3 regions of the Bradyrhizobium sp. 63_E2_N1_3 genome follow, and region 3 is predicted to be linked to each of the others. Evidence: predicted binding sites of a transcription regulator. Region 3 holds the regulator's gene; each other region holds the start of a gene.
What was found. The regulator LexA, encoded in region 3, represses DNA repair genes until DNA is damaged. The targets are predictions, from matches to a motif close to TGTTCNNNNTGTGTTCNG.
Positions count from the first base shown of each region.

Region 1: a site for LexA is predicted at 1,449-1,466, ahead of uvrA (excinuclease ABC subunit UvrA). Genes of this name have one in related genera too.
Region 2: a site for LexA is predicted at 1,455-1,472, ahead of AB7531_RS37865 (ribonuclease T2 family protein). Genes of this name have one in related genera too.

Region 1 covers NZ_CP197235.1:4,508,326-4,511,597, reverse strand. The annotation lists gene AB7531_RS21425 (outer membrane protein) at 1-357, shown strand, start outside; gene AB7531_RS21420 (outer membrane protein) at 503-1,258, shown strand; gene uvrA (excinuclease ABC subunit UvrA) at 1,563-3,272, shown strand, end outside.
Region 2 covers NZ_CP197235.1:7,968,291-7,971,562, forward strand. The annotation lists gene AB7531_RS37850 (DUF3617 domain-containing protein) at 1-427, opposite strand, end outside; gene AB7531_RS37855 (hypothetical protein) at 457-750, opposite strand; gene AB7531_RS37860 (hypothetical protein) at 934-1,395, shown strand; gene AB7531_RS37865 (ribonuclease T2 family protein) at 1,518-2,240, shown strand; gene AB7531_RS37870 (23S rRNA (adenine(2030)-N(6))-methyltransferase RlmJ) at 2,362-3,222, shown strand.
Region 3 covers NZ_CP197235.1:4,351,924-4,355,195, reverse strand. The annotation lists gene AB7531_RS20705 (hypothetical protein) at 1-59, shown strand, start outside; gene AB7531_RS20700 (molybdopterin molybdotransferase MoeA) at 291-1,502, shown strand; gene lexA (transcriptional repressor LexA) at 1,679-2,380, shown strand; gene AB7531_RS20690 (hypothetical protein) at 2,588-2,833, shown strand; gene AB7531_RS20685 (hypothetical protein) at 3,026-3,272, shown strand, end outside.

The DNA of each region.
Region 1 (3,272 bases), 160 kb from region 3:
GGTCTCGTGACCGGCCAGGTCGGCTACGCCTGGAGCAATGTGCTGTTCTACGCGAAGGGTGGTGCGATGGTTGTGAGCGACAAATACGAGGGCTTCACCACGGCCACCGGCTTCGTGTTCGACAGGGCGAATGAAACGCGCTGGGGCGGAGCGGTTGGTGCTGGCCTCGATTTCGGCGTAACGCCCAACATCGTGGTCGGCGTCGATTATGTGCACGGCATCATGGGATCGCGCGACAACCGCTTTACGTTCAACAACGGCACGTTCTCGCGCGCCGATCGGATCCGCCAGGACGTTGACATTGCAACGGCCCGCGTCAGTTACAGGTTCGGCGGCCCCCTCATCGCCAAATACTGATCTTCGCCTCCGACGCCATCGCGTTACGAAAGGCCGGCCTTGCGCCGGCCTTTTTGTTTTCGCGCGAGGGTGCACCCAACCGTCTTGGAGTCGTGAGGCGCGCGCAAGGCGTCCGCTAATGGCTTTGGCGAGTTGGGGACGTGACATGAAGACGTGGATGCTGGCTGCGGTCAGCCTGTTCGCACTCGGTGCGGTCGCGCCGGCTACCGCCGCCGATCTCCCGATCTACAAGGCGCAGGCGGCCGCCGTTCCCGTCTATGACTGGAGCGGCATCTATGCCGGCATCAACGGCGGCGGCGGCTTGGCCCATGCCTGCTGGGGCGTGACCCGCGCGCTCGGCATCGCTGTCGATCCGGCCGTTGGCGAAGGCTGTCACAATGCGGGCGGTGGCACGGTCGGCGGACAGCTCGGTTATCGCTGGCAGAAGTCGCGTTGGGTGTTCGGCATCGAGGGCCAGGGCAACTGGGCCGACTTCAAGGGCAGCAATGTCAGCGTGGCGCTGCCGCTGTTCACCAACCAGACCAAGATCGACAGCTTCGGCCTGTTCACTGGCCAGATGGGCTACGCCGTCAACAACCTGCTCCTCTATGGCAAGGCCGGCGCCGCGGTGGCGCACGACAAGTACGACACCTTCGTCCCCGGCGTCCCGGCCGCGGTGTTCAACAGCGTCAACCAGACCCGCTGGGGCTACACCATCGGCATCGGCGTGGAATGGGGCTTTGCCGAGAACTGGTCGGTCGGCGGCGAGTACAACCATGTCTTCCTCGGCCATCACAGCGCCGACTTCGCAACGCTCGTCGGCGGCTTCGCCCCGCGCACCGACCGGATCGGCCAGGATATCGACATGGGCCTGATCCGCATCAATTACCGCTGGGGCGGCCCGGTCGTCGCCAAATACTGAGGCAAAGCTTCCCACAGGAACCTCCAAGTCCTGATCATGTGCGGATTGCCCCAAATCCGCATTCAAACGCGAACGAAGGGCTGGCCTCGCGCCGGCCCTTCGCATGTTCTGGGGGCCCTGCTCCTGCCAGATGCCGCCAGCGCGCCAACAATCCGTTGACGATTCGCACACGCCACTGGAAATCCGCTCCCGTTCTTCCTACGTTCGCTGCCATACCCATCGGCGCCGATCCCGGTTCCGGGCGACGCGCGCCTTTTTTGTTGGCGCGATCGCGCACCTTTGGGATTCCTTGAGGGCAACTCGGATGGATGAAGTGATCAAGGCGAAGCGCCAACAGCAGAACGCGGGATCCAGCCTGCGCGCAATTACGATCCGTGGCGCGCGCGAGCACAACCTCAAGAATGTCGACGTCGAGATCCCCCGCGACAAGCTGGTGGTGTTCACCGGGCTGTCAGGCTCCGGCAAATCCTCGCTCGCCTTCGACACCATCTACGCCGAGGGCCAGCGCCGCTACGTCGAATCGCTGTCGGCCTATGCGCGCCAGTTCCTGGAGATGATGCAGAAGCCTGACGTCGACCAGATCGACGGCCTGTCGCCGGCGATCTCGATCGAGCAGAAGACCACGTCGAAGAACCCGCGCTCGACCGTCGGCACCGTCACCGAGATCTACGACTACATGCGCCTGCTCTGGGCGCGCGTCGGCGTGCCCTATTCGCCCGCCACGGGTCTGCCGATCGAGAGCCAGACCGTCTCGCAGATGGTCGACCGCGTGCTGGCGCTGCCCGAGGGCACCCGCCTCTATCTGCTCGCCCCCGTCGTACGCGGCCGCAAGGGCGAGTACCGGAAGGAGCTCGCCGAATGGCTCAAGAAGGGCTTTCAGCGCGTCAAGATCGACGGCACCTTCCATGAGCTGGCGGAAGCGCCCACGCTCGACAAGAAATTTCCGCACGACATCGACGTCGTGGTCGACCGCATCGTGGTGCGCGCCGACATCGGCCAGCGCCTCGCCGAAAGCTTTGAGACCGCGCTGAAGCTCGCGGAGGGCCTCGCCGTCGTCGAGTTCGCCGATGCGGCTGCAGCGGCTGCGCCCGCCGAGGAGAAGAAGAAGACCGCCAAAATTCACGACAAGAGCGGGCCCGAGCGCATCCTGTTCTCGGAAAAATTCGCTTGCCCCGTCTCCGGCTTCACGATTCCGGAGATCGAGCCGCGCCTGTTCTCGTTCAACAATCCCTACGGCGCCTGCCCGGCCTGCGGCGGCCTCGGCGTCGAGCAGCATGTCGACGAAGACCTCGTCATCCCCGACAAGGAGCTCGCCATCGGCAAGGGCGCGATCGCGCCCTGGGCCAAGTCGTCGTCGCCTTACTATATTCAGACGCTGACCGCGCTCGGCAAGCACTACAAGTTCACGCTGACCACCAAATGGAAGGATCTGCCGAAGAAGACGCAGAACGCGATCCTCCTTGGCTCGGGCGAGGACGAGATCAAGTTCTCCTACGAGGACGGCGTCCGCTCCTACGACACCAAGAAGCCGTTCGAGGGCGTCATCACCAACATCAACCGCCGCTATCGCGAGACCGAGAGCGAGTGGGCGCGCGAGGAGCTCGCAAAGTATTTCCACGACGTCCCCTGCGAGGGCTGCAAGGGTTTCCGGCTGAAGCCCGAGGCGCTCTGCGTCAAGATCGGCGGCAAGCATATCGGCGAGATCTCGGAACTGTCGGTCAGGAAGGCCGGCGAATGGTTCGAGACCGTGCCCGAGGCGCTGAACACGCAGCAGAACGAGATCGCCGGCCGCATCCTCAAGGAGATTCGCGAGCGCCTCACCTTCCTGCTCGACGTCGGCCTCAACTACCTCACTCTGTCCCGCTCCTCCGGCACGCTGTCCGGCGGCGAGAGCCAGCGCATCCGCCTCGCCTCGCAGATCGGCTCGGGACTGACGGGCGTGCTCTACGTGCTGGACGAGCCCTCGATCGGCCTGCACCAGCGCGACAACGCCCGCCTGCTCGACACGCTGAAG
Region 2 (3,272 bases), 3.6 Mb from region 3:
CCAGCCACTTGGCTTCGAGCTGCATCGTGGTGTCGCGGCCTGCTGCGCCGGCGGCGCCGCCTTGCGCGTGCGACGAGGTCTTCACCGTATAGGCCGAGTTGAAATCGCCGGTGATCTCGGCATGCGAGGTCGTGCTGATGCCGGCGACGTTGCACTCGGAATCGCTGACATAGCCGGTCGCGGTCTTCTTGATGTCCTGCTTGGCGCAGATCTGCTTGGCCATCGGGGAGACGTTGTTGTTCATCTCCTTGTCGACGGTCTCGTCGGTGCAGTGCTGCATGGTCATCTCGGGCATGGGCGTGCCGGTCCTGACCATCTTCATTTCCCAGAGACCGGCCTTGCGCACCGGCAGATCGTCGGCGCTGGCGCTGCCTGCCGACACCACAAGACAAAGGGCCGAGCCGAGCAAAGCGAGCTTGCGCGTCATGTGGAAGCTCCCGACGTTCCGAAAGCGCCTCAGTACAGCGTGCGGATCGGCTGTTGGGCAGCGCCATAGGGCACCCAACGGCAGGAGAACGAGATGTAGCCGCCCTCAAAGGCCTGCACCGCGAGGAATTTCACGACCTTGCCGTAGCGCGCGCAGTGATCGACCGCGACCTGCCGCGCATCCGCCTGGGTCGCCAGCGAATAAGCGATGATGCCGCCGGTGTCGTTGCCCTTGAACGGAGGCACCGGAAGGAGATCGGCGCGTGCCGACTGGCTGGCCATCATACCCAGGGCAAGAAAGCCCGCGGCCGCAATGATTCGCATTCCCGTCACTCCAATTGGTTGGCGCCAGTTTACGGTGCCGGGAGGTCCATGAAAAGAACTGATGCCCCGCCGGCTGCGAGGTTGGGGTCAACTCTTGGCCAAGTGTTGCCGCGCTGCACTTGACCTGCCCCGGCCTTCGCGGCACCGTCCATCCTTCGCAAGACCCAGCTGTCCGGATTGCCCATGCGCGCCCTCCCCCTGAAATCGCTCCGCTTTGCCACCTTGCTTGGCCTCATGTTCGGAGCGCTGTCGCTCGGTGAGGCCAGGGCCGCCAATCCGCTGGAGCTGAACTTCTGGCTGAACGGGCCGCGCTATGACGGCGCCGTCGTCGATTGCGAGAGGGCGCTGCCGACCATCGCCACCCAGTTCTGGGAGAAGGAAAGCTCGTTCTGGAATTCCTCGTTGAAGATCACCGGCTTCGCCGCCGTTCACGAGATCGCGTTCCGGCCCTGGCAGTCCGACAACATTCCGCGCCGCTATTGCACCGGCGACGCCATGCTCAATGACGGCAAGGTGCGCAAGGTGCATTTCTCGATCATCGAGGATGGCGGCTTCTCCGGCTACGGCAATGGTGTGGAATGGTGCGTGGTCGGGCTTGACCGCAACTGGGCCTACAATCCGTCCTGCCGCGCCGCCAGGCCCTGAGCCTCGATCGAAAGGCCTGAATCGGACTGATCAGGCGCCTGACGGGCCGGCCCGAATTTTGTTCTTGAAATGTTCTTGTTGCCTGCTAGGCTGATTGCACAGTCTAGTTGAGGGGCGTCGCCATGTTTCATTTTAGATTGCGTTCGTTCACCCGTCTCGTGATCTCACTGACCCTCCCCCTGGTTCTGGCCGCCGGGCTGGTCGCGCTGCCGGGCGGCGCGAAGGCCCAGGACAAACGGCAGAACGCGCCCGGCGAATTCGACTTCTATGTGCTGTCGCTGTCATGGTCGCCCTCGTTCTGCGAGGAGGCGTCCGAGCGCAACCGCGGCGGCGGCGGCGGTGGTCGCTCGCAGATGCAGTGCAGCGGGCGGCCCTACGCGTTCGTGGTGCACGGGCTGTGGCCGCAATATGAGAATGGCTTCCCTGAATATTGCCAGCGGCCGTCGCCACGCCTGAACCGCAACATCGTCTCTTCGATGCTCGATTTGATGCCGGCGCCGGGGCTGATCTTCAACGAGTGGGACAAGCACGGCACCTGCTCCGGGCTCGACAGCCGCAATTATTTCGAGACGATCCGAAAGGCGCGCGCCGCGATCAAGATCCCGGCGGAATATCTCGAACTGTCGCAGGCCAAGACCGTGGCGCCGGGCGAGGTGGAGGAAGCCTTCATCAAGGCCAATGCGGGCCTGAGCAACGCGGCCATCTCGGTCACCTGCAATCGGACCCGGCTCTCCGAGGTCCGCATCTGCCTCAGCAAGGACCTGCAATTCCGGGCCTGCGAGGAGATCGAGCGCCGCGCCTGCCGCCGCGACCAGGTGACGATGCCGCCGATCAGAGGTGGCTAGTCCAAGTGTTTGTGCCCCGGACGCAGCGCCGGTTCGGCGGTGCGCTGCAGATTCGGGGCCCATGCCGGCACAGGCGCGCATCCCGCTTTGCTCAAGCCGTGACGTAGCGTAGTCCTGTCTCATGAACTACCGTCACGCCTTCCACGCCGGAAACTTCGCCGATGTCATCAAGCACATCGTGCTCGCGCGCATCATTACTTACCTCCAGGACAAGCCGGGGGCATTCCGTGTCATCGACACCCATGCCGGCGCTGGCCTCTACGATCTCGAAAGCGACGAGGCGCGCCGTAGCGGCGAATGGCTGACCGGCATCGCGCGGCTGATGCAGGCGCGCCTGTCGAACGACGCCGTGGCGCTGGCCAAGCCCTATCTCGACATCGTTCGCGCCTACAATCCGAAGGGCGAGCTCAAGGCCTATCCGGGTTCGCCGCTGATCACGCGCGGCCTGCTGCGGCCGCAGGACCGCCTCGTTGCCTGCGAGCTCGAGCCGAAGGCGCGCAAGGCGCTGATCGGTGTGCTGCGCCGCGACGAACAGGCGCGCGTGGTCGATCTCGACGGCTGGGTCGCGCTGCCGGCCTTCGTGCCACCGAAGGAACGGCGCGGGCTCGTGCTGATCGACCCGCCGTTCGAGGCGAAAGACGAGTTCGAAAAGCTCGGCGACGCCTTCGCGGCGGCTTTCACCAAATGGCCGACCGGTATCTATGTAATCTGGTATCCGGCCAAGAGCCGGCGCGCCACCGACACGCTGGTGCAATCAGTGGCGCGGCTCGCAGCCGCAGCAAAACCGCCAGGAAAATGTCTGCGTCTCGAATTCAGTGTCGCGCCGCAGCTTGATGGCGCCGCCCTCACCTCCGCCGGATTGTTGATCGTCAATCCGCCGTACACGCTGCATGGCGAGCTCAAGACGATCCTGCCCGAGCTGGAGATACCGCTCGGACAGGGCGGAGCTGCCAGATTCCGATTAGAGGTGCCGAGACCGTAACACCCCGGCATTCTTGGGAAAAAGATGCAGGAGCGGTAGTCAATCTGCAG
Region 3 (3,272 bases):
ACAAGGATCAGGGCCCCGCAGCGCCGGACGTCAGTCCGTACAAGCAGCCGGGGGGCTGACCGATGCTGGCCGTGGCTCTCGTCTTTCTCGTCCTCGCCATGGCCATCCTCGTACCGGTCTGTCTCGCCTTCTGGATCATGCCGCGGCGGACTTGATGCTCACCCTTCATCGCAGAGCGGATGACGCAGGATAAATCATCCTGCGCGGCCACTGTTTTGCCTCTGCGCCTGCACTCGGCTAGAACTCTCGCCGCCGATTTGCCCGAACGGGCCCAGCAGGAGTTTTCACCCGTGGCCCTGATGCCGGTTTCCGACGCGCTCGCCGCGGTGCTGGCGGGCGCAGAGCCGTTGCCTGAAGAGATGATCGCGCTCGACGCAGCCTTCCACCGCGTGCTCGCGCGCGATGTCGCGGCGCGGCGCACGCAGCCGCCGCAGGCGATGTCGGCAATGGACGGCTATGCGGTGCGCGCGGTCGATGCGGCGAAGATCGACTCCCAGCTCACCCTGATCGGCGAGGTCGCGGCGGGCCGCCCGTTTGCGGGATCGGTCGGCGCCGGCGAGGCCGTGCGTATCTTCACCGGCGGTGTCGTTCCCGATGGCGCTGATGCGGTCGTGATCCAGGAGGACACGATCGCGGACGGCAAGCGCATCACCATCAAGGAAGCCGCCGTAACGGGGCGGCACATCCGCCCCGCCGGCGTCGACTTCTCGGAAGGCGACGTGCTGCTGCGCAAAGGGGCCCGGCTCACCGAGCGCGACCTCGCGCTCGCCGCCGGCATGAATTACCCGCAACTGCCAGTCCGGCGACGCCCGAAGGTCGCGATCCTCGCCACCGGCGACGAGCTGGTGATGCCGGGTACGACGCCGGGCCACGGCCAGATTGTCTATTCCAACGGCTACGCCCTGCACGCGCTCGCCCGCAGCGAGGGCGCCGATACGATCGACCTCGGCGTTGCCGCCGATACGCTGGAGGCCACCACGGCCGGCATCGGCCGCGCGCGGGAAAGCGGCGCCGACATCCTGATCACGACCGGCGGCGCCTCTGTCGGCGACCACGATCTGGTCCAGCAGGCGCTGAGGGACGAAGGTATCTCGATGGCGTTCTGGAAGATCGCGATGCGACCGGGCAAGCCGATGATGAATGGGCGGCTCGGCGCGATGCGCGTGATCGGCCTGCCCGGCAATCCCGTGTCATCCTACGTTTGCGGCTTCCTGTTCATGGTGCCGTTGATTCGCGCGCTTTCGGGCCGTTCGATGATTCATCACCGCCGCGAACCTGCGGTGCTGGGCCGCGATGTCGGCGCCAATGACCAGCGCGAGGATTATCTGCGCGCACGCCTCGAGCTGCGCGATGACGGCACGCTCCTCGCCCTCCCCGTCAATCACCAGGATTCCTCGCTGCTTGCGAATCTCGCTGCGGCACAGGCACTTCTCGTGCGCGCGCCATTCGCGCCGAAGGCCGAAGCCGGCGCGCCTTGCGAGGTCTTGCGACTGCCCGTCTGATCGCTTCGTTCGCGTGCGTTCCGCGAACTTTGTCGCGTTCACGGTAAATTAAGCAGTTGCGGAACATGTATCGAACATATAGTGTCCGTTCATGATTTGTTTCGAGAATGTAGCGGCTTACTGCTGAATTCAGCGTCTCGGAATCGAACGACATCAACCGGGGGATTTTGGTCGAGATGTTAACGCGCAAACAATACGAGCTCCTGCGGTTCATCAGCGAACGGCTGAAGGAAAGCGGCGTGCCGCCCTCCTTCGACGAGATGAAGGACGCGCTCGACCTGCGCTCGAAATCGGGCATCCATCGCCTGATCACCGCGCTCGAGGAGCGCGGCTTCATCCGGCGCTTGCCCAACCGCGCCCGCGCCATCGAGGTGATCAAGCTGCCCGAGCTTCAGGCCGCCGCCGGCAGCCGCCGCGGCTTCACGCCGAGCGTCATCGAAGGCAATCTCGGCAAGGTCCGCACGACTTCCAGCCCGCCAGCGGACGAGGGCGAGCGCCCCGTCGCGGTGCCCGTGATGGGCCGCATTGCGGCCGGCACGCCGATCGAGGCCTTGCAGACCCGCAGCCACACCATCAGCGTACCGCCTGACATGCTCGGCTCGGGCGAACATTACGCGCTCGAAGTGCGCGGCGATTCCATGGTCGAGGCCGGCATTCTCGACGGCGACATGGCGCTGATCCAGCGCAACGAGAGCGCCGATACCGGCGATATCGTGGTGGCGCTGATCGACGACGAGGAGGCGACGCTGAAGCGCTTCCGCCGCCGCGGCGCCTCGATCGCGCTCGAGCCCGCCAACGCCGCCTATGAGGTCCGCATCCTCCCGCCCAACCGGGTGAAGATCCAGGGCAAGCTGATCGGGCTGTACCGGAAGTATTGATACCGGACGTGCCGGTATCGGTTATTGGGCGCCCCGCGCGCTTTCGATCGGCATCGCCGATCCGAGATTGGAGCGGACGATTGTCCGCTTCCGCTGGATAGTCTTTCTGGTTTCGCGCAGATTATCCGGCCCCTCCTCCAGCGGTAAATCCTCGGCACGCCGCGCGAAGCAGCCCTGCTTCGCGGCCTTCAGGTTCGAGGAGAAGTCATGCGCCGGATCGTTCTGAGCACAGTTGCTGTGGCGCTGATCGCAGCATCAGCGTCGCAAGCCTTGGCCGTGCAAGCCTTGGCCGTGCAAGCCTTGGCCGTGCAAGCCTTGGCCGCGCAATCGCGGCCCCATGTCCGCAAGGATACCGCCATGAGCGAGCAAGTCCGCAAGGCCCTCGACGCCGTCGACCAACCGTCGCGGCCGGGCTGGCAATATTCCGGCTGGTCGGCGCCTCCGGGGCGCTGACACGCGCCTGCAGAATGCAAAGGGGCGGGCTTTGTTCCTGGTGGATTCGGGAAAGTTAATGTGATTGCGGCCTGCGGCGGCGAGCCGTAGATTTGCCTACAACCCGGCAGAACGTTTGGTATTTCCACTCTGATAGAGGCCTGCGCCTCGATTAAGAGACGTGGGTCGCTATCCCTGCATGAGGAGCACCCGATGTGTGACTACAGCCTGCATGCCGTCGCGTCGCGTCCCGCCGAAGTCGGCGAGACGATCGTCACGACAACCTTCCGCGGCACCTCGACGCGCGGCTTTGCCTCCGCGGCCGATCCGACCGTCGCGGTCTGCCTGCTCCCGGGGACGGAGCTCGCCTTCGCCGACAACGTCCGCTACGACAATCGCTGGATCTGGACGCGCACCGTCAATTCGCGCGTCGGCAAGTTCGGCAAGATCGATCCGCACA